2 regions of the Mycolicibacterium pallens genome follow, and region 2 is predicted to be linked to the other one. Evidence: predicted binding sites of a transcription regulator. Region 2 holds the regulator's gene; the other holds the start of a gene.
The links. The regulator HspR, encoded in region 2, represses chaperone genes until heat shock. The targets are predictions, from matches to a motif close to ANNTGAGTNNNNNNNACTCANNT.
Positions count from the first base shown of each region.

Region 1: lon (endopeptidase La) is a predicted target of HspR. The motif match lies at 9,351-9,373, and genes of this name have one in related genera.

Region 1 is NZ_CP080333.1:3,210,753-3,226,150, forward strand. It holds gene K0O64_RS15845 (EthD domain-containing protein) at 1-502, opposite strand, end outside; gene K0O64_RS15850 (PaaI family thioesterase) at 522-1,145, opposite strand; gene K0O64_RS15855 (SulP family inorganic anion transporter) at 1,296-2,879, shown strand; gene K0O64_RS15860 (cupin domain-containing protein) at 2,876-3,247, opposite strand; gene K0O64_RS15865 (tetratricopeptide repeat protein) at 3,328-5,016, shown strand; gene K0O64_RS15870 (rhomboid-like protein) at 5,034-5,750, shown strand; gene K0O64_RS15875 (nucleoside deaminase) at 5,762-6,241, shown strand; gene K0O64_RS15880 (alpha-amylase family protein) at 6,238-7,545, shown strand; gene K0O64_RS15885 (DUF1810 domain-containing protein) at 7,540-7,956, opposite strand; gene K0O64_RS15890 (esterase family protein) at 8,181-9,179, shown strand; gene lon (endopeptidase La) at 9,385-11,706, shown strand; gene K0O64_RS15900 (TfoX/Sxy family protein) at 11,764-12,096, shown strand; gene K0O64_RS15905 (LLM class F420-dependent oxidoreductase) at 12,136-12,951, shown strand; gene K0O64_RS15910 (endonuclease) at 13,014-13,655, shown strand; gene K0O64_RS15915 (DUF72 domain-containing protein) at 13,659-14,387, shown strand; gene K0O64_RS15920 (SHOCT domain-containing protein) at 14,373-15,116, opposite strand; gene K0O64_RS15925 (Rossmann-fold NAD(P)-binding domain-containing protein) at 15,140-15,398, opposite strand, start outside.
Region 2 is NZ_CP080333.1:536,015-551,412, reverse strand. It holds gene K0O64_RS02500 (SDR family NAD(P)-dependent oxidoreductase) at 1-713, opposite strand, end outside; gene ttfA (trehalose monomycolate transport factor TtfA) at 731-1,516, opposite strand; gene K0O64_RS02490 (alpha/beta hydrolase domain-containing protein) at 1,576-2,931, opposite strand; gene K0O64_RS02485 (FAD-dependent monooxygenase) at 2,931-4,148, opposite strand; gene K0O64_RS02480 (TetR/AcrR family transcriptional regulator) at 4,233-4,787, shown strand; gene clpB (ATP-dependent chaperone ClpB) at 4,836-7,382, opposite strand; gene K0O64_RS02470 (hypothetical protein) at 7,535-7,837, shown strand; gene K0O64_RS02465 (hypothetical protein) at 7,834-8,223, opposite strand; gene K0O64_RS02460 (GAP family protein) at 8,285-8,953, shown strand; gene K0O64_RS02455 (FAD-binding oxidoreductase) at 8,977-10,152, shown strand; gene K0O64_RS02450 (hypothetical protein) at 10,236-10,493, shown strand; gene K0O64_RS02445 (aldose 1-epimerase) at 10,514-11,416, shown strand; gene K0O64_RS02440 (heat shock protein transcriptional repressor HspR) at 11,490-11,867, opposite strand; gene dnaJ (molecular chaperone DnaJ) at 11,867-13,045, opposite strand; gene grpE (nucleotide exchange factor GrpE) at 13,080-13,715, opposite strand; gene dnaK (molecular chaperone DnaK) at 13,712-15,398, opposite strand, start outside.

The DNA of each region.
Region 1 (15,398 bases), 2.7 Mb from region 2:
CTGGGGCGTCTTCGGTGAGCGCGCGCACCACGTAGTTCTGGACGTAGGTGAACGTCGATTGCGTGGCGATCGCCACCGGTGTGTGGTTGCCGTGCCAGCGAGCCAGCCAGGTGGCCTCGTCCATGTCCGCCGGCCGCCGCAGCAGCGCCATGTTGGCCAGTCCCGGCGACCGCTCGCCGGGTGGAGTCGACGGCGGCGGCAAGGGAGCAGACTCGGTGACGAGGTAGGCGGCGATCTCCTCGGCGTAGTGGCCGAGCAACTCGAGCGCCATCAGCATCTGGTCGCCGTAGTACTGCTGAGTCCACAGACTGACCAGCGCCTGCACCGGCGGATCAAGAACGGTCAACGTCATCATCGAATCGCGGACGTCACGGTCGCGGACGTTGACCGTCAACCCCGGCAGACCCAACGCGAGCAACTCCTGGGCCACCGGCCCGCGCAACTGCTCGGCCCACTCGTCGTCGGCGGTGGCGGTGCGCAGCGTGACTATCACCTTCTCCATGGCGCCGAACCTACCTCAGTCAGTCGCGCAGCCAGCGCGGAGTGATGAAGACGCCGTCAGCTTCCACCGTGATGCCCTCGGCGTCGGAGATATAGCCCGAGACAAAGGTTTTCACGCCGTCGACCCGAGTGATCTGAGCTTCGGCATGCAGCGCCCCGAGCGGGCAGGCCCGCGGATACCGCACGGTGATGCTGCCGGTGAAGCGGGGCTTGCCGTCCGGGCTGGCCGCCTCCCCCAGCACGTGATCCAGAACCAGCGCCGACACCCCGCCGTGAACATGCCCGGGTGGACCCTCATAGGCCGCACCGAGATCGAAGTCGCACCAGTACCGACCGTCGGGATCGCGGTGGATGCTCAGCGGCGGCGCGACCGGGTTGCGCAGGCCGATCACGGCATTGCCCCAACTCATGCTCTGACCAGACGTGGTGCGCTTGACCCCGAAGGCGCCGTCGATCTGGTTGCTTCGCAGCCGGGCGGTCGCGGCGTCGATGTCGGCCTTGACGGCGGCGACGGTGTCGGCATCGACTTCGGTGCGGATCGTGGCGTCGACCAACTCCCGCACCGAGACGGCCAGCGGTTCATAGATCGCCCGCAGCCGTTCGATCTCCTCGGCCGACAGGTCCTCGACGGTGAATTCCAGCACTCCAGCACTAGAGCATGGCGCCGATCGACTGTCGAACGAGGGTCTCGCCGCGCGCTAACAAAAATGACACACAACCGACCCCTGGATGGAACGGGAGCGTCGAGAATCCTCTTAGCGCATGCCGTTCGGACGCGCCAGAAAGGCCTGCCGATGAGCACCGACGTCACCGAGCCCGCGACACCGCCGAGCGAGCTGAAGATTCCGTGGTGGACCCGCGGTGATCTCAACGCCTTCTTCGGGTTGGGTTTCAACATTCTGGTCAACGTCCTGACTCTGACCACGCTGATGATCGGCGTGGTCAAGCTCCCCGCCGACGACGTACTGGGCACCGTCCTGCCTGCGCTCGGTGTGGCCCTGGTGCTGGGCAACCTGTACTACACGTTCTTGGCGCGCCGGTTGGCGCGACGGGAGAACCGCGGCGACGTCACCGCCCTGCCGTACGGGCCGAGCGTGCCGCACATGTTCATCGTTGTGTTCGTCGTCATGCTGCCGGTGTATCTCGCCACAAAGGATCCGATTCAGGCCTGGCAGTCCGGTCTGGCGTGGGCGTTCATGATCGGCGTCATCGTCATCATCGGCGGGTTCGTCGGCCCGTACATTCGCAAGCTCACCCCCCGCGCGGCGATGCTGGGCACGCTGGCCGGCATCTCGATCACGTTCATCTCGATGCGACCCGCCGCGCAGATGTGGGAGGCCGCCTGGATCGGCCTTCCGGTCTTGGCAATCATCTTGATCGGCTTCTTCACCGACGTGAAGCTGCCGGGCAACATTCCGGTCGGCCTGGTCGCGCTGTTGGTCGGCACCGCGATCGGGTGGATCGGTGGGTTCATGTCGGCGCCGGATGTGAGCAAGGCGGTCTCCGACATCGCGATCGGCATTCCCGACCTTCGCCTCGACCTGTTGTGGTCCGGTCTGTCGCATCTGGCACCGCTACTGGGAACCGCAATTCCGTTGGGCGTCTACAACTTCACGGAGGCGATGAGCAATGTGGAGAGCGCGGCCGCGGCCGGGGACAACTACAACCTGCGCAGCGTGTTGCTGGCCGACGGCGCCGGCGCGGTGATCGGATCGGCGTTCGGCTCACCGTTCCCGCCCGCGGTCTACATCGGCCACCCGGGCTGGAAGGACGCCGGCGGGCGGGCGGGCTACTCACTGGCCAGCGGCGTGGTGATCGGACTGCTGTGCTTCCTCGGGTTGTTCGGCGTGCTGGCCGCGCTGCTGCCGGTGCCGGCGATCGTGCCGATCCTGCTTTACATCGGCCTGCTGATCGGTGCCCAGGCCTTCCAGGCGGTACCCCGGCTCCACGCGGTTGCGGTCGTCGCCGCGCTGCTGCCGAACCTCGCGCAATGGGCCAGCGGGCTGATCGACAACGCGTTGAACGCGGCTGGGACGTCGGCGGCCAAGGTCGGCATGGATGCCCTCGGCGGCGCCGGCGTGGTGTACGACGGACTGCAGACCCTTGGTGAGGGCGCGATCCTGGTGGGTCTGCTGCTGGGCACGATGGTGACGTTCATCCTGGAGAAGAAGTTCCGCTACGCCGCGCTGGCGTCGGTGGTGGCCGCGGCGCTGTCGTTTATCGGCCTGATCCACGCGCCGGAGATCGCCTGGGCCGCCAATCCTCAAGTGGCGCTGGGGTATTTGTTCTTCGCGGTGGTGTGCCTGGCGTACTCATTGCTGCCTGGCGCGAAGGAGCCGGTGACGGTCGACGAATCCGATATCGTCGCCGGGCACTAGTCCCTGACGAACGGGACCTCGGCGCCGTCGGCAAGCACGACGTAGAGCCGCCGCCACGGGTCCTCACCCACCAGCCGCCACTGATGACCGGAGCCCACGGTGTCCTCGGCCAGCAGGACGTCGCCGGGGGTCAGGATGAACTCCTCGCCGTCGCGAGTGGTGAACACCAACGTCCCGGCGAGCGTCACGACGAGCTGACGCACCGGCGCGGTATGCCAGGCCAGCGTCCCACCGCTGGCGGTCTCCTCCGCCGTCACCCGGGTCGAGGCCATCGCCGCCGACACCAGGTCGTCGTTGCGTCCTGACGTGAGATCGAGGCGTCCGATCTGGACGTGGGAGCCCCCATCGGGTCCGGTGAACAAACGCACGCAGCGAATCACGGTGCACCCTTTCGTTCTGGTCGGTTGCAACGGTATCGGCACTCGGCGCGCTGCCCTAGGGTGAGCGCATGGCGGTTCCGCTCGGCGACACTGAGCCGTACTACGACCTCGGCAGCTACCACCGGCCCGTCGACACCCCCTCACCGCAAGCGCAGGTGTGGTTCGACCGTGGACTGGTGTGGGCGTACGCCTTCAACCACGAAGAGGCGATCACCTGCTTTGAGCGAGCGCTGGCGCTCGACGCGGACCTCGCGATCGCCCGGTGGGGCATCGCGTATGCGATCGGGCCGAACTACAACAAGGGTTGGGAGGCCTTCGATCCCGTCGACCTGACCGCTTCCCTGGCGCGAGCTCGGATGGAACTGCAGCTCGCCGCCAAGAGCCGCGGCAGTGTCGTCGAGCATGCTTTGATCGCGGCGCTGGCCGCCCGCTTCCCCACCGACGATCCTTCTGACGCGGACGCGCTGGCCGCGGGGCATGTCGCCTACGCCGAAGCCATGACGGAGCTGGCGCGGGCGTATCCCGACGACGTGGACGTGCTGGCGCTGGCCGCCGACGCGTTGGTGAACATCACGGCATGGGCGTTGTGGGACACCGCAACAGGGGAACCGGCGCCCGGTTCACGAGCGGTGGAGGCGAAGGCTTTGTTGGACGCCGCACTGCGCACCGAGGCCGGCCGCGCCCATCCCGGGGTGCTGCACCTCTACATCCACGCGATGGAGATGTCCGCGCATCCCGAGGATGCGCTGCCTGCCGCCGACCTGTTGCGCGGCCTGGTGCCCGACGCCGGCCACCTGCAGCACATGCCGTCGCACATCGACGTGCTGTGCGGCAACTACCGAGACTCGGTGCTGGCCAACCAATCTGCGGTGGCCGCCGATCGGCGCTTCGTCGCCCACGCCGGACCGCTGAACTTCTACTCGCTCTACCGAGCACACGATCTGCATTTCATCGTGTATTCGGCGATGTTCGCCGGCCAGTCGCAGATCGCGCTGCAGGCCGCCGACGAACTGTCCGGACAGCTCACTCCGGAGCTCCTCTCGATCGAGTCCCCGCCGATGGCCGACTGGCTGGAAGCGTTCGTCCCACTGCGGGTGCATGTGCTGATCCGGTTCGGCCGCTGGGACGAGCTGATCGCCGAGCCGCTTCCTGACGATCCCGAACTGTATTGCAGCACAACGGCAACCATCCACTACGGGCGCGGTGTCGCGCATGCGGCCAAGGGGCAGGTGGTCCAGGCTGCAGCTGAGCGGGAAGCGTTCGCGGCGGAGTATGCCCGCGTCCCGGAGTCGCGGTATCTGTTCAACAACACCAGCCGCGACATCCTGGCTGTCGCCGCGGCCATGCTCGACGGCGAGATCGCTTATCGGGAAGGCGATTTCGAGGCGGCCTTCGATCACCTGCGGCGAGCGATCGCCCTCGACGACGCGCTGCCCTACGACGAACCCTGGGGCTGGATGCAGCCCACGCGGCACGCCTACGGCGCGCTGCTGCTCGAACAGGGTCGGGTCGAGGAGGCCGCCGCGGTGTATGCCGCGGACCTCGGCCTCGACCCGACGCTGAGCCGGCCGTGTCAGCACCCGGGCAATGTCTGGAGCCTGCACGGCTACCACGAATGCCTGCAGCGACTGGGACGCGACGCCGAAGCCGGAATCATCGGCCGCCAGCTGGAGCTGGCCAAAGCCCGCGCCGACGTCCCGATTCTGGCGTCCTGCCTGTGCCGGGTCGAGGTTGTCAACCAGGACTGCTGCCACTGAGGCAGTAATCTCGACAGGTGCACGACGGCCTCGAACCTCCCTCGCCGGTCCTTCCGACGCGGCGCGGCTGGCCCGGCCGGGTCGTGCATTTCATCGGCAGCGCACCGATCACCTTCGGCTGGCTGGCGGTGCTGTTTCTGACCACGATCGCCCAGCACCTGCTGCCGCGCTGGCACCTGCTCGAGCTGCTGCGCAAGGACTCGACCAACCTGCACCACCTCGCCTCCGACCCGATCCGCGTGCTGATCACCAGCCTGCTATGGCTCGACGGCGCAGCCTGGTGGCCGTATCTGATCGGGTTCTGCCTCTTTCTGGCACCCGCCGAACGCTGGCTGGGCCATCTGCGTTTCGTGATCGCCGGGCTGATCGCCCACATCGTCGCCACCTATGCCAGTGAGGGATACCTGTACTGGCAGATCCAGGAGGCACTGATCTCACCGCGGTACCTCAACGCCCGCGATATCGGGGTCAGCTATTTCGCCGTTGGCATCGTCGGCCTGCTGACGTACCACATCGCGCGGCCGTGGCGCTGGCTGTATCTGTTCATCGCGCTCGCCTACTGCATCGGGAATGTGGTGATCACCCCAACGTTCACCCCGGTCGGGCACCTGGTCGCGCTGTTCGTCGGGTTCGCCTGCTATCCGCTGGCCCGTGGCCGTCCGGGCTCGCCGGTGGATCCGATGCGGCTGTTGGACCTTTGGCGCTTCCGGCATCCTCCGACACCGGTTGCGTAAGCTCAGACAGCGTGGCGCTCGACGACGAGGACATCCGCCGGCTCGGCCGCTGCGTCGAGCTTGCCCGCACCGCGCTGAACGCCGGTGACGAGCCGTTCGGCTCGATCCTGGTCGACGCCGACGGCACAGTCCTGTTCGAGGATCACAACCACGTGGCCGGTGGGGACGCCACCGCGCATCCGGAGTTGGCGATCGCGCAGTGGTCTGCAGCCAACCTCTCCCCCGATCAGCGCGTCGCCGCCACTGTCTACACCTCCGGCGAGCACTGCCCGATGTGCGCGGCAGCGCACGCATGGGTTGGCTTGGGCCGCATCGTTTTTGCCGTCGCCGGTGAGCAGTTGGCTCGCTGGCTGGCCGAGTGGCAGGCGCCGCTGCCGCCGGTGGCGCCGCTGCCGATCACCACGATTGCCCCACATCTGACGGTCGACGGCCCCGCTCCTGGGTATCAGGACGAGATGAAGACTCTCTACGCCGCGAAGTTCGCGCCATGAGCGACTGGGTGCGCCACGCCATCTGGTGGCATGTCTATCCGCTGGGTTTCGTCGGCGCGTTCCCGGCCACCGACCCACCCGGTCCCGGTGAGCACCGGCTGAGCCGCCTGGTCGACTGGCTCGACCACGCGGTCGAACTCGGCACCTCGGGGATCGCGCTGGGCCCGGTGTTTGCCTCCCGCACCCACGGGTACGACACCACCGACCACTACCGCATCGACCCCCGGCTTGGTGACGACGGCGACTTCGATCACCTGGTCGCCGAAGCGCATCGGCGTGGGCTGCGCGTGCTGCTCGACGGTGTGTTCAACCATGTCGGAACAGATTTCGAGCGTTATCGGCGAGCTGTCGAAGGCACCGACCCCGACGCCCGGGCGTGGTTCCGTGGCCGGCCCGGCCACTTCCATACCTTCGAAGGCCACAGCGAACTCGTCACCCTCAACCACAAGAGCCCGGTTGTCGTCGACTACGTCGTCGACGTGATGAACCACTGGCTGAGCCGGGGCGCCGACGGATGGCGGCTGGACGCCGCGTACGCGGTGCCGGAGTCGTTCTGGGCGCAGGTGCTCCCCCGAGTCCGGGAAGCCCACCCCGACGCGTGGTTCGTCGCCGAGGTGATCCACGGTGACTACGCGGCGTTCGTCGACGGCTCCGGTGTCGACTCGGTGACGCAGTACGAGTTGTGGAAGGCGATCTGGAGCAGCCTCAACGACGGCAACTTCCACGAGCTCGACTGGGCGCTGCAGCGCCACAACGACTTTCTGTCGCGCTTCGCGCCACTGACGTTCGTCGGCAATCATGACGTCACCCGCATCGCCAGCAAGCTGGAGCGCTCCGAGCAGGTGGCGCACGCGCTGGTGCTGTTGTTCACCACCGGCGGCGTCCCTGCTGTCTACGCCGGTGACGAACTCGGATACCGTGGCGTCAAGGAAGAACGGGCCGGCGGCGACGACGCGGTGCGTCCCAAATTCGGCACTCCGCCGGTTCCACTGGACGCCGCCGGGCGCGAAACATGGAATCTGCATCAGTACCTGATCGGTCTGCGCCGGCGAAATCCGTGGCTGTTCGACGCGAAAACAACTGCGCTGCAATTGGACAACCGCGGATACGCCTACGAGACCCGCAGCGGTGACGAGGCGCTGATCGTCGCGCTCAATATCGACGACTCGCCGATGTCGCTGCCGGTGGCCACGCTCATAGGTGGGCAAGCCCAACTGGTGGGTGGCACGGGGGCGCCGCCGGACGAGGTCGTCGACGAGGTGGTTGTCCCGCCGCAGGGCTGGCTGGTGCTGCGGCCGCTATAGCAACTCGAGTGTGCGCGCGTCCTGCTCCCCGCCATAGAACTTGTCAAGCACCGCGAGGAAGTCGGCGTTGTCGTCGGTGGCGTGCGCGAACAGCGTCATCGACGAACGCACCTTGAGGTTGTCGGGCCAGCCGAAGATGTCATTGACCGAGCGGCCGTCGATCGCCGTGACCAGCCGGGCACATTCGCGCAGCCGCGTCCCGAGCAGCGGATGCGCCAGGTATGCCTGCGCCTCAGCGAGCGATTCGATCCCGAAACGCTTTGCCGTTGAACTACTTCCGAGTGTGGCGAGCTGCGGAAAGATGAACCAGATCCAGTGGCTGCGCTTGGCGCCGGCCCGCAGCTCGGCGAGCACCTGGTCATAGACGCGGTCCTGGGCATCGACGAAGCGCTGCAGATCGAACGGGTCCATGCCTCGACTCTACCGTTGCATTCGCGTGACCTTTCCGTTATTGACGCCAGATCAAAGCTGTTGGCGTGCTGGACATCCCGAGTCCAGCGCGTCTCCTGATCGTTAGCGAACCGCGATATGCCACACCGCCGCGCGTGCCGAGTCCGGGCTACGCACCGTGATTAGCTGCCAGAGCACAGCACTTCTCCACTGTGAAACACGTACGAAAGGTGATGGTTTCCGTCATGAAGATCGTCGATAAGTTGCGAGGCACTTGGTTGCGCCGCGTGGCCGCAGCCTTCGTGGCCGCACTAGCTCTGCCCGGCCTGATTGGTGTCGTCGGCGGGTCGGCGACCGCGGCCGCCTTCTCCAAGCCCGGCTTGCCGGTGCTCTACCTCGATGTCCCGTCCGCCGCGATGGGACGCAATATCCGTATCCAGTTCCAGGGCGGCGGCCCGCACGCCGTGTACCTGCTCGACGGCCTGCGCGCTCAGGACGACTACAACGGCTGGGACATCAACACCCCGGCGTTCGAGTGGCTGTACGGCTCGGGTCTGTCGACGGTCATGCCGGTCGGCGGTCAGTCCAGCTTCTACACCGACTGGTACCAGCCGTCGCAGGGCAACGGGCAGAACTACACCTATAAGTGGGAAACGTTCATGACCCAGGAGCTGCCGGCGTACCTGGCCGCCAACTACGGCGTCAACCCGAACGGCAACGCCGTCGTCGGTCTGTCGATGGCCGGTAGCGCGTCGCTGACCTACTCGATCTACTACCCGCAGAAGTACGTCTACGCCGCATCGCTGTCGGGCTTCCTGAACCCCTCCGAGGGCTGGTGGCCGATGCTGATCGGTCTGGCGATGAACGACGCGGGCGGCTTCAACGCGCAGAGCATGTGGGGTCCGTCGTCCGACCCGGCGTGGCGGCGTAACGACCCGATGGTCAACATCAACCAGCTGGTCGCCAACAACACCCGGATCTGGATCTACTGCGGCACCGGTACGCCGTCGGATCTCGACACCTCCGGTGGCGGCGGCAACCTGATGGCCGCTCAGTTCCTCGAAGGCTTCACGTTGCGGACCAACAAGACCTTCATGGACAACTACCTCGCGGCTGGTGGACGCAACGGTGTGTTCAACTTCCCCGCGAACGGCACGCACAGCTGGGGCTACTGGGGCGCGCAGCTTCAGCAGATGATCCCGGATATGCAGCGGGTTCTGGGAGCCACTCCTTCCGCTGGCTGATTTACCCCCGAACAACAGCGAGCCTGTCGCCACCCCCCGGCGGCAGGCTCGCTGCTTTGTCTGTGGGCGCACCTGCGCCGAGCGTCACTCCTGCGTCACGCTGGGCGTTGAGCGTGACTCCAGCGTGACGTTCGGCGCCCGACGGCCGGGGAACAAACTGGAACCACTCAAGGTTGAGTCGGTCAGACTGAACTTTGGAGGATTGATGGCTGAAGCCAAATCTGTGCCGGTGTTGTTCATCAGCGACCCGATCGTCTTGCCCGGAATGGTGGTGCCGATCACGCTCGACGACGCCGCCCGGGCCGCCGTCGATGCGGCTCGCGCGAGCGACTCCGGCAAGCTGCTGATCGCACCGCGCCTCGACGACCGGTACCCCTCATACGGTGTATTGGCGTCAATCGTGCAGGTCGGGCGGATCGCCGGCGGTGCTGCCGCCGCGGTCGTGCGCGGTGAGACACGCGCGCACATCGGCGCCGGAACCACCGGTCCCGGTGCGGCCCTGTGGGTCACCGTCGAAGAAGTGGCCGAGGGCGAGATCACCGAGGCCACCAAGGCGCTGGCCGCCGAATACAAGAAGCTGCTGCTGGCGCTGCTGCAACGCCGCGAGGCCTGGCAGCTGGTCGACGCCGTCAACCAGCTGACCGACCCGTCGGCACTGGCCGACACCGCCGGCTATGCGTCGTATCTGTCCGACGTCCAGAAGCGTCAGCTGCTGGAGACCGAGGACGTGGACGCCCGCCTGCAGCTGCTGATCGACTGGACGGCCGAACACCTTGCCGAGGTGGAGGTCAGCGACAAGATCTCGCAGGACGTGCGCGAAGGCATGGAGAAGACGCAGAAGGAATTCCTGCTGCGCCAACAGCTCAATGCGATTCGCAAGGAGCTCGGCGAGGACGAGCCCGACGGTTCAGACGACTACCGCGGCCGCATCGAGGCGGCCGACCTGCCCGAGAAGGTCCGCGAGGCCGCGCTGCGCGAGGTCGGCAAGCTGGAACGCTCCAGCGAGCAGAGCCCCGAGGGCGGCTGGATCCGCACCTGGCTGGACACCGTGCTGGACCTGCCGTGGAACACCCGCACCGAGGACTCGACCGACCTCAAGGCGGCCCGCGACATCCTCGATGCCGACCACCACGGACTGGATGACGTCAAAGACCGCATCGTCGAATACCTGGCCGTGCGTACCCGCCGCGCACAGCGCGGCCTGCAGGTCGTCGGCGGCCGCGGCTCCGGTGCCGTGATGGTGCTGGCCGGTCCGCCCGGTGTCGGCAAGACGTCGCTGGGCGAGAGCGTCGCACGGGCGTTGGGCCGCAAGTTCGTTCGCGTCGCCCTGGGCGGCGTGCGCGATGAGGCGGAGATCCGCGGGCACCGTCGTACCTACGTCGGCGCGCTGCCCGGCCGTATCGTTCGCGCGATCGGCGAAGCCGGATCGATGAACCCGGTCGTGCTGCTCGACGAGATCGACAAGGTCGGGTCGGACTACCGCGGCGACCCGTCGGCCGCCCTGCTCGAGGTGTTGGATCCGGCGCAGAACCACACGTTCCGCGACCACTATCTGGAGCTGGATCTGGACCTGTCCGATGTGGTGTTCCTGGCGACCGCCAACGTGATCGAGAACATCCCCTCGGCGCTGCTGGACCGCATGGAACTGATCCAGCTCGACGGCTACACCGAGGACGACAAGGTGGCCATAGCCCGCGACTACCTGCTGCCCCGGCAACGGGACCGCGCGGCGCTGACCCCCGAGGAGGTCACGGTCACCGACGAGGCGCTGCGCAAGATCGCCGCGGACTACACCCGCGAACCGGGTGTGCGGCAGTTCGAGCGACTGTTGGCCAAGGCGTTGCGCAAGGCGACCACCGAGCTGGCGGACAACCCGGACCCGCTGACGATCGACGAGCCGGATCTGGTTGGCTACCTTGGCCGTCCACGCTTCACGCCGGAGTCGGCCGAACGCACCGCAGTGCCGGGTGTCGCGACCGGACTGGCCGTGACGGGACTGGGCGGCGATGTGCTCTACATCGAAGCCGGGTCGACCGAGGGCGAGCCGAGCCTGCAGTTGACCGGTCAGCTGGGTGACGTGATGAAGGAGTCGGCGCAGATCGCGCTGTCCTACGTCCGCAGCCACGCCGAGCAGCTGGGTGTGGATCCCGCGGCACTGAACCGCAAGATCCACGTGCACGTGCCTGCCGGCGCAGTGCCGAAGGACGGTCCGTCCGCGGGCGTGACGATGGTGACCGCGGTGGTCTCCATGGCCACCGGACGGCAGGTCCGCTCGGACGTCGGGATGACCGGCGAGGTCACCCTCAACGGCCGGGTGCTGCCGATCGGCGGTGTCAAGCAGAAGCTGCTGGCCGCCCAACGTGCGGGGCTCGCAACGGTTTTCATCCCGCAGCGCAACGAGGCCGACCTGGACGACGTCCCGGCCGAGGTGCTCGAGGCGCTGACGGTGAAGCCGATGACCGATGTCGCCGACATCGTGGCCCAAGCGCTGGAGCCCGCCGCCGAGGCGGCCACGGCTGCGGCCTGACCCGACGCGTGATGCCGGCCCCGACACTTTGTCGGCGGCCGGCATTACCGTCTCTACATGGCCTACGACGAAGACCTCGCAAACCGCCTGCGCGAGCTGCTCGCCGGCGAACACGGCGTCGAAGAAAAGCGGATGTTCGGCGGACTGGCATTCCTGATCAACGGCAACATGGCCGCCTGCGCCAGCGGCAAGGGCGGCCTGATGGTGCGCGTCCCGCCCGACGACACCGCCGAACTGCTGACCCGCGACCACACCGAACCGATGGTCATGGCGGGCCGCGAAGCACGGGGCTGGATCCGCGTCGGCGACGACGGCGTGCGGACCAAGCGTCAGCTGCAGAGTTGGGTGACCCGCGGCGTCGACTACGCGAAATCCCTACCCGCGAAGTGACCCTGGAATAAATCGCGATGAGCCCTGCTTGTCGCGTGCATGACCCTTCCCGTCCGCGTTGCCGTCCAGATCCAGCCAGCCGACACCCCTGACTACGCCACGTGGCGCCAGGCCGTCCTGCATGCCGAGGAGATCGGCGTCGACGTCATCTTCGGCTACGACCATTTCCACGCACCGTTCATCGAGTCGATCGTCGACGCGAAACCGGTGCTGTCCCAAGTCCAACCGGATGTGAACAACTTCGAAGGCTGGACCGCGCTGGCCTCCTGGGGCGAAATCACCACGCGCGCCGAGCTGGGGCTGCTGGTATCGGGCATGGGCTACCGCAATCCCGATCTGCTCGCGGACATGGCCCGCACGGTCGACCACATCAGCGGCGGCCGGACCATCCTCGGCGTCGGTGCCGGATGGTACGAAAAAGACTACACCACATACGGTTTCGACTACGGAACCGTCAAGTCGCGGGCTGATGCGTTCGATGAGGGTCTGTTGCGCATCGAGCGCCGATTCCAGCTGCTGCATCCGGCGCCGCTGCGCAAGATCCCGATCCTGATCGGTGGATCCGGCCCCAAGCGCACGTTGCCCGCCGTCGCGCGCCACGCCGACATCTGGCACACCTTCCTGCCCATCGACTCCTACCGCGAGGCCAGCGCCCGCGTCGCCGAGCTGGCCGTCGGATTCGGGCGTGCCGACAGCGATATCGAACGCTCGACCTTCTTCACCGGTGCGAAGTCGGCCGACGACTACCTGGCCGCCGGAGCAACCTTGTTCCACACCGAGGTCCGCGCGTCCGAGGGCAAGTACGACCTGAGCACGGTCGAGAAAATGGTCGACTGGCGCGACACCAAACGCTGATATCTCTTACGCCGGAATGACGTCCCGTTTCGTCAGCTCGTTCCGCGGGTATCGCCTGGCAGATGGACGATGCGGAAGCCAGGCGGCTCATACAGCGACTGCGCCAGCACGCGGGCCGGACGTATGCCGCCGAAGCGGGAATCACCCTGCGGGACACTCCGATGCCGCTGTTCCAGCTCATGGTGCTGTGCATGCTGGCCAGCAAGCCGATCGATGCCTCGATCGCGATGCACGCGGCCAGGGAGTTGTTCCGGGCCGGGTTGCGCACGCCTCGGGCGGTGCTGGCGGCCAACCGGCAGACGATGATCGACGCGTTCGCCCGGGCGCACTATGTGCGCTATGACGAGAGTTCGGCGTCCCGGCTCACCGAACTGGCCACTCGCGTCAACGACGACTACCGCAACGATCTGCGCAACCTGGCCCGCATCAGCAAGCCCGACGTGCGATCCGCCAAGCAGCTGATCAAACAGTTCACCGGCATCGGCGACACCGGATCGGACATATTCCTGCGCGAGGTCCAAGACGTCTGGCCCTGGGTACGGCCCTACTTCGACAAGCGCGCCCTCGACAGCGCCGAGCAACTCGGACTCCCCCGTGACCCCGAGAAGCTCGCCAGTCTCACCGGCCGCGTGATCGCGCCGCTCGCCGCGGCGCTGGTGCGGGTTTCCCTGGACGACGACGTGCGGCAGCGCATCGCCGGCTGAGCCGTGACCGTCCGGATCGGCACCTCAGGGTGGTCCTATGACCACTGGGACTCGGTGCTGTACCGCCCGGGCCTGCCGGTGGCCAAACGGCTGGCCCGCTACGTCGAAATGTTCGACACCGTCGAACTCAACGCCAGCTTCTACCGGTGGCCCAAGGACGCCACCTTCGAAGGCTGGCGGACGCGACTGCCCGACGGGTTCACGATGACGGTCAAGGTGCACCGCGGCCTGAGCCACTACCGCCGCCTCAACAACCCGGAACCGTGGATCGACCGCCTCGAACGCTGCCAGCGCGCGTTGGGCGACAAGCGCGAGGCGGTGCTGGTGCAACTGCACCCCGACCTGGAACGAGACGACGCCAGGCTCGAGCACTTCCTGTCGCTGGTCCCCGACTGGATCCGGGTCGCCGTCGAGATGCGGCACCCGACCTGGGATGCCCCCGCGGTCTACGAGATCCTCGAGCGCTACCGCGCCGCCTACGTCGTGATCAGCGGGCCGGGGATGCCCTGCGTGCTGCGCGCCACCACCGACCTGGTCTACGTGCGGATGCACGGTCCCGATACCGCGCCGATCTATGCCGGTGACTACACCGAGGACGACCTGCGCTGGTGGGCCGACCGGATCCGGGAATGGGAGGACCAGGAGCGCCGGGTGCTGGTCTACTTCAACAACGACGGGCACGGCCACGCCGTGCGTAATGCGTTGCGGCTGCGCGAGTTACTCGGCGGATGACTCCAGCAGACGCCGTCGCGCCGTCGCGAATTCGCTGTCGGTGAGGTCGCCACGGTCGCGCATGGTCTTCAAGGTCTGCAGTCGTTCGGCCACCTCGGGCGGCAGGTCGTCGGGCTGCGGAGCGGCCCGGACAATGGGTTCGTCCTCGACGAGCTCGATCAGCTGCGGCCCGGTCGGATCGACGCGCACGGCGAGCCGGTCGTCGGCCTCGGGTAGCTCACCGAGGGTGAACGTCGCGGTGACCCGAGCCTCGTAAGGTGCTGTGCCATCGGGCCGTTCGACGCGCAGCCGCAGTACGCGACGGCTGGCGTCCTTGTTCACCACGACGTTGAACGTCGGCCTGATGACCTCGAGCACCACGCCGCTGGCCGCGACCCCGCCGCTGCGCAGCTGGTCCACACGGGACACCTCGACGACCAACCATGCGGCATAACCGACGACGAGCGCGGTCCACAGCACCAGCCACCACATCGACAACGGCGTGGTCCAGTCAGCGGCCCACGGCACTACCGAGGCGATCACCCAGCCCAGCACCGCCGGGCGCGGCGACCGGCGTGAGATCGCCAGGAACACAACGAACTGCGCGATGTAGCCGCCCAGCCAGACGGCGAGCACACCGCCCTCGGCGGAAGTGGCACCGGCATGGTCGAGCAGCCGGGTGGCGGTCAGCGCCGGCGCGACGATCAGCACCCACCACAACGCCGAGAGCGCCGCTATCGTCCGCCACATCACTGGGCCACGGTATACGCCCGTCACGCTCCCACCACGTCACAGGCGGGTGCCAGCACGGTGACCAGCCCAGCCGAACCATCCACCCGGACCCGCATCCCGCTGCGCAACGTCGCCGGGATACCGGCCACGCAGGGGACGCTCAACGCCGCGTCACCCAGCATCACCCCGCCCGGGGTCAGCACAGCGGCCGGTGTGCCCAGCAGGGTCACCGATTCGATGTCGGCTCCTGCGACGACGGCGATGTCATCGTCGGTGAGGCCCGCGTCGGCGGCCGAGTCG
Region 2 (15,398 bases):
AGCCGGCCGACCGAGGTCAACACCTTGTACTGCAGGCCGGGAATGCTGATGACTTTGCCCTTGGCCACATCGGCCAGGCTTTCGGCGACAACGTCGTCCACGTTGAGCCACAAGATGTTCGGGATCGACTGCATGTCGATGCCGGCCCGCTCGTGGAATTCGGTGTGCACGAATCCCGGGCAGACGGCGTGGATGCTGACCCCGGTGCCGGCCAGACCATTGGCCAACCCCTCGGTGAACGACACCACCCAGGCCTTCGACGCCGAGTAGGTGGATCCGCGGCCCGACAGCAGCCCAGCCACGCTGGCGATGTTGATCACCGTGCCCGAGCCGGCCGCGACCATCGAGGGCAGCGCCGCGCGGGTGAAGTGCATGACCGCGGTGACGTTGACATCGAGTTGGGCCTGCAGCTGCACCGGGTCGGCGGTCCAGAACTCCCCGGACGTTCCGAACCCGGCATTGTTGACCAGCACCTGCACTCCGGCAGCCAGCCGGTCGACGACCCTGGCGCGGTCAGCGGCATCAGTGAGGTCGGCAGGCAGCACCTCGACGTCGACACCGTTGGCCGCCCGCAATTCGGCGGCGAGATCGTCGAGACGCTCCACGGTCCGGGCGACCAGGACGAGGTCGTAGCCGTCGCGCGCATAGCGGCGGGCATAGCCCGCACCGAGCCCCGCGGTGGGGCCGGTGATCAGGGCGACGGGACGAGGCACGCCGCGACCCTACCGGGTCAGCGCTGGTAGTTGGGCGCCTGGGGGCCGGCCGGACTGGCACTGCGCGGCTGCTGCGGACGCAGCGGCGGCGGAGCGTCGACGTGTCCCGGCGGCAGCTCGCGACGGCCCGCCGGAGCCAGCGGCCGACCCGGGGAGGCGTTGCGCCGGCCGGCGGACTGGGTGAGCGCCGGCTGCACGGTCGGGGGCAACACCCGCAGCAGATCGTTGAACTGCCGCACGGTGCGCAGCCCTTCGTCCCACTGCGCGCGAGTGGACGAGATCGGCATGGAGACCAGCGTCCAGTTCTGCTCGTTCCACATGATCTCGGCGCAGTCCGGCGCCGTGTGCGCGAACGTCACCATCCGGCGATCACAGGCCCGGCGGGCAGCGTCGAGGTTGGTGGAGTACACCATCCGCGGGCCGATGGCGCCCAGCAGCCAGACGTCGCTCTCGCGCGGCTCGGCGATGCCCTTGAGCCGCAGATCCATCACGACGTTGGTGCCGACCTTGCGGTGCAGCGCGATCACGGTGGCCACGTCTTCGAGGTCGAAGATGTAGACGGCCTCGCCGCGGATCTGCCCGAGCACGACGTTTCGTGCGGTGACATCGCCGACGGTAGACATCACCCCGCGCTTCCAGCGGTCGATGATTTCGGCGGACTCGGGCTCGAAGTCGAACCCGTGCGACCGCGCCCAGGACTTACGGCGGCGGCCCAGACCACGCCGACGGCCGATGTCGACGTACAACAGCACCGCCGCACCCACGAAGCAGAGCGCGGACAGCGTGAACCAGAACGGAACCATTACGCCTAGCGTATCTGCTCACTGCCGGGTTGCGAGAACTCCAGCAGGTCACAGAGCTATTACGGCCCGGTCGCCGCGGCGAGTTCGAGTATTTCCTCGCGGTCGGCCGCAAGCAGGAAGCCGCCGGCGATCGCCTCGTCCAGCGCCGCGGTGAACCGCTCCAGGTAGTCGGTCCGCCCGCCGGGATACAACCTCGCCAAGGTCTCAGCGTCGAACGGCTGACCGGAGCCGAAAATCGCGAGCAGCACGTTGTCGTCGTCGGCGCCGGCCCCGGATGTCCGGGCGGTCGGCACGTCCACCCACGGGGTTCGAAGGCCGCCGGTGGCCAGACCGTTCGCGTCGACCACGATCTCAACCGGGTCGGTGTCGGTCAGGTCGATCCACGGCGCGCTCGGCGCGGGCCGGTCGGTGCGCACCCAGTCGTGCAGTTGCGCGACCGCGGCCTGCAGCACGTAGTGATGCTGCGGGGCGAAGTTGATGAAGTGCGGCAGCTGCTGACCCATGAGGTCGTTGGTCGGCGCGTAGGCCGCCACGATCTGCTCGAGCGGCACCTCGCCGTTGTCGATGAAGCCGACCCGGATCGTGTAGTTGTCGGCGTGCGCGGAGCCGGGGATCTCCCAGACCCGCAGACGCTCGGTGTCCGGCACGCGGGCGTGGTGGTAGCCGAGCAGGCGCGCGCCCAGCAGATCGGTTTCGGTGATCACCGTGAGCACCGGCGCGCGCAGGTCGGCGCGGAAGGGCACCGGCACGGCGTGGAACGCCCCGGATTCGTCGAGCAGCGACGAACCGTCCAGCGGTGCGGCCGAGCCGAATCGGGAGTGGATCAGGAAGCCATCGAACACCGCGGCGTCCGGGTCGACGTCGTTGACGTAGGTGGTCAGGAAGGTGGCCGACTGCGACTCCCCCGCGGCCAGCACGACATCCGGCGCCAGGCCGTCGATGACACCGTTACGAATGGCCCGGCCGACCTGGGTGAAGATGTCGTAGGCGAACGCATCACCGGGATGGCTCAGCGTCGAATAACGTTGTGGATCAAGCTTTTTCAGAGACGCATCGCCGACCAGGCTGAGGCCGCCCTCGATCCCGACGCGCTGGGCGGAGACGACGACGTAGGCGTACCCGGCGCGGGCGATCTCCCGGTGTGCCATGAACCAGACCGCGGGGGCGTCGACTCCGCCGCTGACGTTGAGCCACTCGACGATCGCCGTTCCGTTCCAAGCGGTGTCGTCGATCGGTCGCAGCACGACGATGCGGGTGACGTAGTCGGCTGTACCTTCAGGCGCGTACGACGCCGCGGTGCCCGCGACGAAGAACTCGTCGGCGCGATATCCCACCGTCGCCAGGTCGTAGGCCCCGGTCAGCAGGTTCGGTTGTCCGGGGACCGGGGTGATGACGGGATCAGCGGTCGGCACCATCAATCAATAGAAGAGGCAGGCACCGGGTAGTCGGGGTATCCCATGGCGTCGTAGAGCCGCACACCCGTGTTGTTGAGCTTGGCGACGGCCCTGGTCAACCGGGCGGGCACCACGGACAGTGCGCGGCCCGCCGTGGCCAGGGCCCACACCCCGAACTCCGACCGCGGCACCAGGGACTTGGCCACCGTGCGGGCGAACGCGCGGCTGTGCCGCACCGGGTCGGCCATCACCGCCTCGTACGCGGCGAAGGCCGCGGCGTAATCGCCGCCGGCCCGTTCGAGTTCACCGGCCAGTACGTAGGCACCCAGCACGGCCAGGCTGGTGCTGCCACCGACAGCGGGCCCCGGGCAGTACCCCGCATCGCCGACCAGGGTGACTCGGCCCCGCGACCAGCTGGTCAACTCCAGTTGGGTGATCGAGTCAAAATAGAAGCTGCCCGGACCGTCGAGTTCGGCGAGCCAGCGATCGACCGTCGGGCTCAGGCCGGTGAACGCCGTGCGCAGCAGGGTGCGCTGGCGAGCGTCATCGCGATGGTGGTACTCCAGCGGCTGATCGGGGCGGAGCAGGAAGACCGCACGGGCATCGTCGAGGTGGTCGGCGGTGTAGATCGCCGCCCACCGTTTCACGTCGAGGAAGTTCGTCATCTCGCCGTCGCGCGCAAGCTCTTTGGGCACCGACAGCACGGCGAGGTAGCCGCCGAGGAAACGGGTGTGCCCGGCGTCGGGACCGAAGACCAGCTGCCGCACCCCCGAGTGCAGACCGTCCGCTCCGACGACGACGTCGTAGCGCCGCTGCGCCGAATAGGCGAAGTCGACGGTGCCGTCGTCGGCGATCGCGGTGATCTGGTCACCGAACAGATACTCGACGTCGTCGCGTCCGGCGTCGTAGTAGATCTGGCTGAGGTCGTCGCGCATGATCTCGACGTGCCGGTCGGAGATGACGCCGACGAGTTTCAGGTAGTCGACGTTCACCGGCAGCCGCCCGTTGGTGCGCTGCAGGATCATCCGGGTGGTGCCGGTGGCCCGGGCTTGCACCTGATCGATGACGCCCATGCGTTCGGAGATCTCCATGGCCGGGCGGAATAGATCGACGGCGTGGCCGCCGGTCTTGCGCAGCGCGGGTGCGCGTTCGACGACGGTGACATCGAATCCGCGGCGGGTCAGCCAGTAGGCCAGGACGGGTCCGGCGATGCTGGCGCCCGAGATGAGTACGCGCATGGGATCCTCCACTCCACTTACTTAACGGTCGGTAAGCAATATCCTTTGCAGCTTACTTAACGATCGGTCAGTTAGGGTGGTTACGTGACTAGGCCGGCGTCGGGCACCCGCGAACGGATCCAGGACGTCGCACGGAATCTCTTCGTTGAGAAGGGCGTGCAACGCACCAGCTTGCAGGACATTGCCGCTCAGCTGGGCATCACCAAGCCCGCGCTCTACTACCACTTCTCCTCGCGGGAAGAATTGGTGCGCAGCATCCTTGCGCCGGTGATCGAGGAAGGCGAGAAGTTCATCGTCGATCAGGAGACGCGGGCATCGACCGACCCGGCCAGCCCCCGCGAACTCCTGGAAGGCTACTTCGATTTCATCTTCCGACACCGCACCGATCTCATCCTGGCGGTCTCCGAGATGACGACGCTGGCCGACCTCGGATTGGTGGACAAGGTGCTGGGGTGGCAGAAACGGTTGTGCACCTTGGTTTTCGGGCCACGTCCGACGCTGGAGCAGGCCACCCGCGGCGTGATCGCGTTCGGCGGTATGCAGGATTGCTGTCTACAATTCCCCGACACCGCACCCAAGCGACTGCGCCAGGTGACGGTCGCCGGAGCGCTCGCCGCCCTCGGCGTGCCCGACGCCTGAACGCAGAAGGTCCCCGCACCGGAGTGCGGGGACCTTCGCGCTGAGCAATCAGCCCAGGATCAGCGATTCGCCGTCCGGACTGACGTTCACCGGCACGATGTCGCCGTCGTGGACGTCACCGGCCAGCAGCAGCTTGGCCAGCTGGTCACCGATGGCCTGCTGCACCAGCCGCCGTAACGGCCGCGCGCCGTAGACCGGATCGAATCCGCGGTTGGCCAGCCATTCCTTGGCAGGCAGCGACACCTGCAGTTCGAGGCGACGCTGACTCAGCCGCTTCTGCAGCTGCGCCAGTTGGATGTCGACGATCTGGACCAGTTCGTCGGGGTTCAGCGCATCGAAGATGAGCACATCGTCGAGGCGGTTGATGAACTCCGGCTTGAACGCCGCGCGCACCGCCGCCATCACCTGGTCCTCGGTACCGCCCGACCCCAGGTTGGAGGTCAGGATGAGGATGGTGTTGCGGAAGTCGACGGTGCGGCCCTGACCATCGGTCAGCCGGCCCTCGTCGAGAACCTGCAGCAGCACGTCGAACACGTCCGGGTGGGCCTTCTCGACCTCGTCGAACAGCACCACCGTGTACGGCCGCCGTCGCACCGCTTCGGTCAGCTGACCGCCCTGGTCGTAGCCGATGTATCCGGGCGGGGCACCGACCAGCCTTGCCACCGAGTGCTTCTCGCCGTACTCACTCATGTCGATGCGGACCATGGCGCGCTCGTCGTCGAACAGGAAGTCCGCCAACGCTTTTGCCAGCTCGGTCTTGCCGACACCGGTCGGACCGAGGAACAGGAACGAGCCCGTCGGGCGGTTCGGGTCGGCGACGCCGGCGCGGGAACGCCGGACGGCGTCGGAAACCGCTTGCACAGCCCGCTTTTGGCCCACGACCCGGCGACCCAGCTCCTCCTCCATGCGCAGCAGCTTGGCGGTCTCACCTTCCAGCAGCCGGCCGGCGGGGATGCCGGTCCACGCCGACACGACGTCGGCGATGTCGTCGGGACCGACCTGCTCCTTGAGCATGACGGCCTCACGGGCCTCGGCCTGCGGCAGTGCGGCGTCGAGTTTCTTCTCCGCCTCCGGGATTCGGCCGTACCGCAGCTCGGCGGCCTTGGCCAGATCGCCGTCGCGCTCGGCCCGGTCGGCCTCGCCACGCAGCACCTCGAGTTGCTCCTTGAGCTCGCGCACGACGTCGATGGCGTTCTTCTCGTTCTGCCACCGGGTCGTCAGTTCCGCGAGTTCTTCTTTCTTGTCGGCCAATTCGGCGCGCAGCTTTTCGAGGCGCTCCTTGGAGGCAGCGTCCTCTTCCTTGGCCAGTGCCATCTCTTCGATCTCGAGGCGACGGACCAGCCGCTCGACCTCGTCGACCTCGACGGGCCGCGAGTCGATCTCCATCCGCAGCCGCGACGCGGCCTCGTCGACCAGGTCGATGGCCTTGTCCGGCAGGAACCGGCTGGTGATGTAGCGGTCACTCAACGTGGCCGCCGCGACCAGAGCCGAGTCGGTGATCTGAACACCGTGGTGCACCTCGTAGCGGTCCTTGAGCCCGCGCAGGATGCCGACGGTGTCCTCGACCGACGGTTCACCGACCAGCACCTGCTGGAAGCGCCGCTCCAGGGCGGCGTCCTTTTCGATGTACTTGCGGTACTCGTCGAGGGTGGTCGCACCGACCAGCCGCAGCTCGCCGCGGGCCAGCATCGGCTTGATCATGTTGCCGGCGTCCATCGCGCCTTCGCCGGTGGCACCGGCGCCGACGATGGTGTGCAACTCGTCGATGAACGTGATGATCTGCCCGGCCGAGTTCTTGATGTCGTCGAGCACGGCCTTGAGCCGCTCCTCGAACTCACCGCGATACTTCGCACCGGCCACCATCGAACCGAGGTCCAGCGAGATGACGGTCTTGTCCCGCAGGCTTTCCGGAACGTCGCCGGCCACGACCCGCTGGGCCAGTCCTTCGACGATCGCGGTCTTACCGACGCCGGGTTCACCGATCAGCACCGGATTGTTCTTCGTGCGCCGGCTCAGTACCTGGATGACGCGACGGATCTCGGTGTCCCGGCCGATGACCGGGTCGAGCTTGCCTTCCCGGGCGCGGGCGGTCAGGTCGGTGGAGTACTTCTCCAGTGCCTGATAGCTGGCCTCGGGGTCCGGGCTGGTGACGCGGGCGCTGCCGCGGACCTTGACGAACGCATCCCGCAGCGCCTCCGGGGAGGCGCCGTGACCGGTGAGCAGCTTGGCCGTGTCGGAGTCGCCGGTGGCCAGGCCGACCATCAGGTGCTCGGTGGAGACGTACTCGTCGTCCATCTCGGTGGCGAGCTGCTGGGCGGCGGTGATCGCCGCGAGCGACTCACGCGAGAGCTGGGGCTGCGAGGTCGCACCGCTGCTCGAGGGCAGCCGGTCGACGAGTCGTTGTGCCTCGGCGCGGATCGTGGCCGGATCGACACCGACAGCCTCGAGCAACGGCGAAGCGATGCCGTCAGCCTGCGTGAGCAGCGCCAACAGCAGGTGGGCGGGCCTGATCTCCGGGTTACCTGCCGCGGACGCGGCCTGCAACGCGGCGGTCAGCGCCGCCTGAGTCTTGGTTGTCGGGTTGAAAGAATCCACGACACCTCCGTTTCGTCTAGAAAAGCTTGTCGAGCTTTACAACGTCGTCAAGGTTGAGTCTGTTCCGCTCAAGTTTAAAAGATTCGACCAATATTTCGGTAGGGCCTTCTGCCATCTGTTTTCGTGACCCGAATCGAACATATGATCGATCCGTGGGTGACCTGACGTCGATCGGCTACAACGGTCAGCCCCTGCGGCCGCCGTTCCGGCCGGTGTACCCACCCGAGCCAGTGCTTGTCGATCTGACCGTGCTCTTCCCCCGCGAGCCGCACCGGACCGGCCGCTATCACCCGCACGGACTGCAGATGCACAAGGTCGTGAAGGGGACGTTGTCCTGCTGGGGACTGTGCGAGCAGGGCGACTGGTGGGGCCTGGTCACCTACGACATCGCCTACGGCCCCAAACGCAAGGCCGTCACGCACTGGGTGCCGGCCTGGACCCTCAAACGGCGCTAGGTACGTCCCGCGTTGGGTGCCGACGTCGTGGCATACGGGTTGGTCAGCGTGGTCGTCGTCGTGGGAGTGGAGTACTCCGTCTCCGACGGAATGACCACTTCGCTCGTGGTCTCCGACGGTGACGTCGACGTCGACGAGCCCGGGTTCACGTCGGTCGTCGAGATCCGTGGCGTCGTGCGGGACGTCGTCGACGTCTTCTTCGACGTCGTCGTGGTGCTGATCGCCGGCGCATACGTCACGGGGCCGTCGCGCCGCTGTGAGCTCTCGGCGGTGTCGAGCACCGCGTACACCAGCATCGCCAGCAGCACCAGCGCTGCCACCCCGGAGACGTAGATCAGGGTGTGTGACCCGTCATCACCCTTTTCTTCGTCGGCATCCTTGCCCACGGGCAGAGATAGTACGGTCAGCCGTGACCGCGCGTTGTCCGTCTACCGCCAGGAGGTACCTGTGACGACCGGTCTGGGTTCGGAGCTGACCGAACTGATCCCCCTCGCGCTGGTCATCACGCTGTCGCCGCTGACGATCATCCCCGGCATCCTGATGCTGCACACGCCCGCGCCCCGGCCCACGAGCTTGGCCTTCCTGACCGGCTGGGTGCTGGGCATCGGCGGTCTGACCGCGGCGTTCGTGCTGGTGTCCAATGCCCTCGGTGGTCTCAACAAGCAACCGACATGGGCGCCCTACGTCCGCATCGTGATCGGCGCGGCACTGATCGCGTTCGGGCTCTACCGGTGGTTCACCCGCAAGCGCTCGGAGCACACGCCCAAATGGCTGACGTCGATGACGAGCATCCGCCCGCCCCGCGCCTTCGTCACCGCGATCGTCCTGGTGGTCGTCAACCCCAAGGTCCTGTTCATGTGTGCCGCAGCCGGTTTGGCGATCGGCTCGGCGGGGCTCGGTGCCACCGGGGCCTGGACCGCCGACGCGGTGTTCACCGCCGTCGCGGCGTCTTCGGTGGCACTGCCCGTGCTGGCCTACCTGGTGGCCGGAGAACGGCTCGACGAACCGCTGACCAAACTGAAGGACTGGATGGAGGCCCAGCACGCGACACTGGTGGCCGTGATCCTGATCGTCATCGGCGTCATGGTGTTGTACAAGGGCATTCACGGTCTATAGTCCGCGCGCCTACACTCGCGGCCGTGGGTCTGGAGGATCGTGATGCGCTTGCGGTGCTGCGGGCTGCGTTCGAGAACTCCGAGGTGCCGCACTCCGCGGCCGATGAGCTACTGCACGGCTTCTACACCCGGTGGTTCGCCCTGGACAGCGAAGTGCGCGACCTGTTCCCACCCGAGCTGGCGCCGCAGCGCGCCGCCTTCGGTCAGGCCATGCACTGGGTGTTCGGCGAGTTCGTCGCGCAGCGCGCCCAGGCGCCGGTGGCCTTCCTCGCGCAACTCGGCCGCGATCACCGCAAATACGGTGTCACACAACGGCATTACGACAGCATGCGGCAGGCGTGGTACTCGGCGATGCGCAGCCGGCTGAGCGACAAGTGGTCACCGGCCGTCGACGACGCCGCCGTCCAGGCCATCAATCTGATCACCGGCATCATGGCCGGAGCGGCCGACGCCGAAGACGGCCCGGCGTGGTGGGACGCCACCGTGCTCGAACACCACCGGGTGTCGCGCGACATCGCCGTCGTCCGTCTGCACCTGGATCGGCCGATGCCGTATCACCCGGGGCAGTACGTCAACGTCCAGGTGCCGCAGTGGCCGCGACGCTGGCGGTTCCTGTCCCCCGCCATGCCGCCGGACCCCGACGGCTTCATCGAGTTCCACGTCCGCTCGGTGGTCGGCGGCATGGTCAGCAATTCGATCGTCGCCGAGACCCGGCCGGGTGATCGGTGGCGGCTGTCCAGCCCGCACGGTGCGATGGAGGTAAACCGCGACGGCGGCGATGTGCTGATGGTGGCCGGCAGCACCGGCCTGGCGCCGCTGCGCGCGCTGATCATGGACCTGTGCCGCTTCGGCGAGAACCCGCGGGTGCACCTGTTCTTCGGGGCGCGCTATCCCTGCGAGCTGTACGACCTGCGGACTTTGTGGGAGATCGCCGCCTCCAGCCCATGGCTGTCGGTGTCGCCGGTGTCGGAGTACTCCAGCGATCCGCCCTGGGCGGCCGACTATCCCGACGTCCAGCCGCCACGCGGACTGCATGTGCGCCAGACCGGGCGGCTGCCCGAGGTGGTCACCAAGTACGGCGGTTGGGGCGATCGGCAGATCCTCATCTGCGGCGGTCCTGCGATGGTCCGCGCCACCCGCGACGCGTTGCTCGCCAAGGGAGCACCGGCCGAACGCATTCAGCACGATCCGCTGGGCTGACCCGCCGCAATATTTACCCCTTCCTATCTGCCGAGTCAGGGGCGATGATGGCTGAGGGGCGGGGATGGCAGTGAGGGGTTGCGATGACGCTTGCCGGTTCCGCCGACGAAACCGATGCCCGCGAACTCGACACCATTGCTTGGGGATTTCTCTGCTCGCCCTACACCGGGCTGACTTATTGGGACTGGCCGTTGGAACGGCGGCTGGACACCTACCTCCGTCATGAAGATCGCGACGACATCCTCAACAGCGGCGCCGCGTACGCCATCGTCGTGGATCGGGTGATGGCGAATTTCGGGCGAGCCCGCCGCGACGGCGTTCTGACCCCGCCCAGCCGGTAGCGCGTCGATAGGATCGGACGATGGCCGAGCTGCCGTCCGTCCTCCTGCGTGATCCCTCGTCACCGTTGACGGCGACCTACGTGCCGTCGGCGGGCATGGTGTGCACCTCGCTGTCGGACGACGGCGTGGAGCTGCTGGGTCAGCGCCGCGGCCTGCAGGCCTATCTGAGCGACGGTAAGACCCTCGGCATCCCGATTCTGTATCCGTGGGCTAATCGCTTGAGCGCCAACACCTATGAGGTCGACGGTGGTGCGGTGACGTTGACGCCCGGGGTGGGCGGTGTGCGTACCGATCCGCACGGCCTGCCGATCCACGGTGTGCTCGCGGCGTATGCGGGCTGGGTGGTCACCGAGCAGTCCGAGAACCAGCTGATCGCCGACCTGGACTACGGAAGCCAGCCGGCGTTGCTGGCCAGCTTTCCGTTCCCGCATGTGGTCACCCTCGACATCACGCTGGCTGATCGCGCACTGACGGTGGAGACCACGGTGACCGCCACAACCTCGGCGGCGGTGCCGCTCTGTTACGGCTTTCACCCCTACCTGACCATTCCCGGGGTGCCGCGATCGGAGTGGACTCTGCAGACACCGCCGCTGCACCATCTGCCGGTGGACGACCGAGGCATCCCCACCGGGGAGGTGGTGGACTGGCCGGCGTACTCGGAGATGCTGGGCGACAGGACATTTGACGACGGATACGACGGGGTGCCGCCGGGCGCGGTGTTCGCCCTCGCCGGCGGCGAGCGCCGCATCGAGGTGGTCTTCGATCAGGGATTCCCGGCCGCGCAGATTTTCGCGCCGGGCAATGACGATGTCGTCGGGCTGGAACCGATGGCCGCGCCGACCAATGCGCTGAGCACAGGCGCCTACAGCACCGCGGTGCCGGGACGGCCCGCCGTTTCGGTGTTCACCATCCGCGCGCTCTGATTCGCCGAGCGTCACCCCAGCGTCACGTTGGGCGCCGAGCGTCACTCAGGTGTGACGCTCGAGACCAGATCAGCTAGCGGCGCGGCTTCCAGACCACCAGCGCCGTGCTCTTCGGCACCACTGCCAGATCACGACGCTGGTTGGCGCGCAACGACTCCAGCTCGCTCATCATCTCCTCGACGCGAGACTGCAGAGCCTCGACCTGATTGGTCAGCTCGATGATCCGCTTGATCCCCGCGAGGTTGACGCCCTCGTCCTGCGACAGCCGCTGCACCTCACGCAGCAGCTCGACGTCGCGTTCCGAGTAACGCCGTCCGCCACCGGAACTGCGCCGGGGGCTGACCAGCCCGAGCCGGTCGTAGGTGCGTAGCGTCTGCGCATGCATACCGGCCAGCTCGGCGGCCACCGAGATCAGAAACGTCCGGCTTTCCCGAGGCTCGCCTGTGGCCATCAGCGGTTACCCGCCCATCCGGCACGCGGGTCGAACCCGCTGGACCGCTCGGCGGCCGCGTAGGCCTCCAGTGCCTCCAGCGCCTCACCCTCGAGGTTGGGCGGCACCGCGACCTTGACCGTGACCAGCAGGTCTCCGTGGCCGCCGTCGCGCTTGGGTACGCCGCGTCCACGCACCCGCAGGATCCGGCCGTCGGCGGTGCCCTTCGGCACCCGCACTCCGACCTTGCCTTCCAAAGTGGGCACGGAAAGCGTTGTCCCCAAAGCCAGTTCGGTGAAGCTCACCGGGACCGACACGGTCAGATCGTCACCGTCGCGGCCGAACACCTTGTCGGGCCGCACGTGCACGGTGACATACAGATCGCCCGACGGCGCACCGCGCAGCCCGGCTTCACCCTGACCGGCCAGCCGGATGCGCTGACCGTCCTCGACGCCCGGCGGGATCCGGACGTTGATCGTGCGGGTCCGGGTGGTGACCCCGGTGCCGTGGCACTCGTCGCAGGGGTGCTCGATGATCGAGCCGCTGCCCCGGCAGTCGGTGCACGGCTCGGAGAACCCGAATGCACCCTGGTTGCGGTTGATCACCCCGGAGCCGTTGCAGGACGGACACACCTTCGGGCTGGTGCCCGGACGTGCGCCGCTGCCATGGCAATTCGTGCATGGCGCCGGACTGGTCAGCCGCAGCGGCATGGCGACACCCTTGGTCGCCTCCAGGAAGTCGAGATCGGTTTCGGTCTCGAGGTCCTTCCCGCGCCGCGGTCGGCTGGGCCGTGGCTGTGCGCCGCGCCCGAACAGGCCACCGAACAGGTCGCCGATGTTCGTGCCGCCGGTCTGGCCGGCGGTGTCGAACAGGTCGTTCAGATTGAACTCGCCGCCGTCGGCGCCGTAGCCACTGAACCCGCCGAACCCACCGCCGCCGTTGCCGCGCCGGAAGCCGCCGCCGGCGAACATCCGCCGGGTCTCGTCGTACTCCTTGCGCTTGGCCGGATCGGTCAGGACGTCCCTGGCCTCGCCGACCTCTTTGTAGCGCTCGTCGGCCGCCTTGTTGTCCGGGTTGCGGTCGGGGTGATTCTCGGCGAGCAGCTTGCGGGCCACCCGCTTGATCTCGTCCTCGCTGGCGTCGGAGGAGACGCCGAGCACCTTGTAGAAATCCTTCTCAACCCATTCGCGTTGAACCATGCCGCGTCACCTCCTCTCACCGTGTGTCATGTTGTTAATTCGATTCTGCGTTCTGCGCGCCGCTCTGCTCGCCGTTGACGGGCGTGTCGGCATTCTGGGCTTGTCCGGCGGGACCGTCCTCCACGGTGTCGACCACCCCGACGAGCGCGTGCCGCAGCACCTGCTCGCCGAGCTTGTAGCCCTGCCGCATCACCGTGCCCAGCACCGGCTTGGAGCCCTCGCCCTCGTGCTGCACGGCTTCGTGCAGCGACGGGTCGAACTCGTCACCTTCGGCGCCGAAGGCCGTCAGGCCCAGCCCGGCCAGTGCCGCCGTCAGCTTGTCGGCGACCGACTTCAGCGGACTGGTCTCGAGATCGCCGTGGCTGCGGGCCCGGTCGAGGTCGTCGAGGATGGGCAGTAGCTGGCTCACCACAGCGGCCTTGGCGCGCTCGCCGGCCACTTGCTGATCGCGCAGCGCGCGCTTGCGGTAGTTGGCGAAATCGGCCTGCACTCGTTGCAGGTCACCGAGCAGTTCAGCGGCCTTGTCCGACTCCTCCGGCGTTTCGCCCGCGAACTCCCCCGGCGCCGACCCACTGGGGGCCGGGCCGGAGGACTCGCGAACTTCTCCGGTCAGGGGGTCGATTCGGCGCTTGTCGGTGACAGTTACCGGTTCTTCCTGACCTTCACTCACTTGCGCTCCTGATCCTCGTCATCCACGACCTCGGCGTCGACGACGTCGTCGTTGGACGACGAGCCGTCCGAGCCGCCGGCAGCCTGGTCAGCCTGCGTGGCCTCGTAGATGGCCTGGCCGAGAGCCTGGCTCTCCTGGCCCAGCTTCTCCATGGCGGACTTGATCGCACCGATGTCGGTACCGGCCAGCGCGGTCTTGGCTTCGGTGATCGCGGCGTCGACCTTGGTCAAGGTGTCTTCCGGAACCTTCGATCCGCCTTCGGCTTCGCGCTGCTCGGAGACGAACTTCTCCGTCTGGTAGACCAGCGACTCGGCCTGGTTGCGGACGTCGGCCTCTTCGCGACGCTTGCGGTCTTCCTCGGCGTGCGCTTCGGCATCCTTGATCATCCGGTCGATCTCTTCCTTGGACAGGCCGGAGCCTTCCTGGATCTTGATCGTGTTCTCCTTGCCGGTGCCCTTGTCCTTCGCGGTGACGTGGACGATGCCGTTGGCATCGATGTCGAAGGTCACCTCGATCTGGGGCACGCCGCGCGGAGCCGGCGGGATACCGGTCAGCTCGAAGCTGCCGAGCAGCTTGTTGTGCGCCGCGATCTCGCGCTCACCCTGATAGACCTGGATCTGCACCGACGGCTGGTTGTCGTCGGCCGTGGTGAAGGTCTCCGACCGCTTGGTCGGGATCGTGGTGTTGCGCTCGATCAGCTTGGTCATCACGCCACCCTTGGTCTCGATACCCAGCGACAGCGGGGTGACATCGAGCAGCAGGACGTCCTTGACCTCGCCCTTGAGCACACCGGCCTGCAGCGCGGCACCGACGGCCACAACCTCGTCCGGGTTGACGCCCTTGTTGGGCTCCTTGCCACCGGTGAGCTCCTTGACCAGGTCGGTCACCGCGGGCATGCGGGTGGAACCACCCACCAGGACCACGTGGTCGATGTCGGACACCGAGATGCCGGCGTCCTTGATGACCTGCTGGAACGGCTGACGCGTGCGGTCGAGCAGATCTTGGGTGATCTTCTGGAACTCCGAGCGGGTCAGCTGCTCGTCGAGGAACAGCGGGTTCTTGTCGGCGTCGACGGTGATGTAGGGCAGGTTGATCGAGGTGCTGCCACTGGAGCTCAGCTCGATCTTGGCCTTCTCGGCGGCTTCACGAAGCCGCTGCATGGCCATCTTGTCCTTGGTCAGGTCGATGCCGCTGGTGCCCTTGAACTTGTCGACCAGCCATTCGACGATCCGGTCATCCCAGTCGTCGCCGCCGAGGTGGTTGTCACCGGAGGTCGCGCGGACCTCGACGACGCCGTCGCCGATCTCCAGCAGCGAGACGTCGAACGTGCCGCCACCGAGGTCGAAGACCAGGATGGTCTGTTCCTTGCTGCCCTTGTCCAGGCCGTAGGCCAGCGCCGCAGCAGTCGGTTCGTTGACGATGCGCAGCACGTTGAGGCCGGCGATCTGGCCGGCTTCCTTGGTGGCCTGACGCTGGGCGTCGTTGAAGTACGCGGGCACGGTGATGACCGCGTCGGTGATGTCCTCGCCGAGGTAGCTTTCGGCGTCCCGCTTCAGCTTCATCAGCACGCGAGCGCTGATCTCCTGCGCGGTGTAGTCCTTGCCGTCGATCTCGACGGACCAGTCGGTGCCCATGTGCCGCTTCACCGAACGGATGGTCCGGTCCACGTTGGTCACTGCCTGG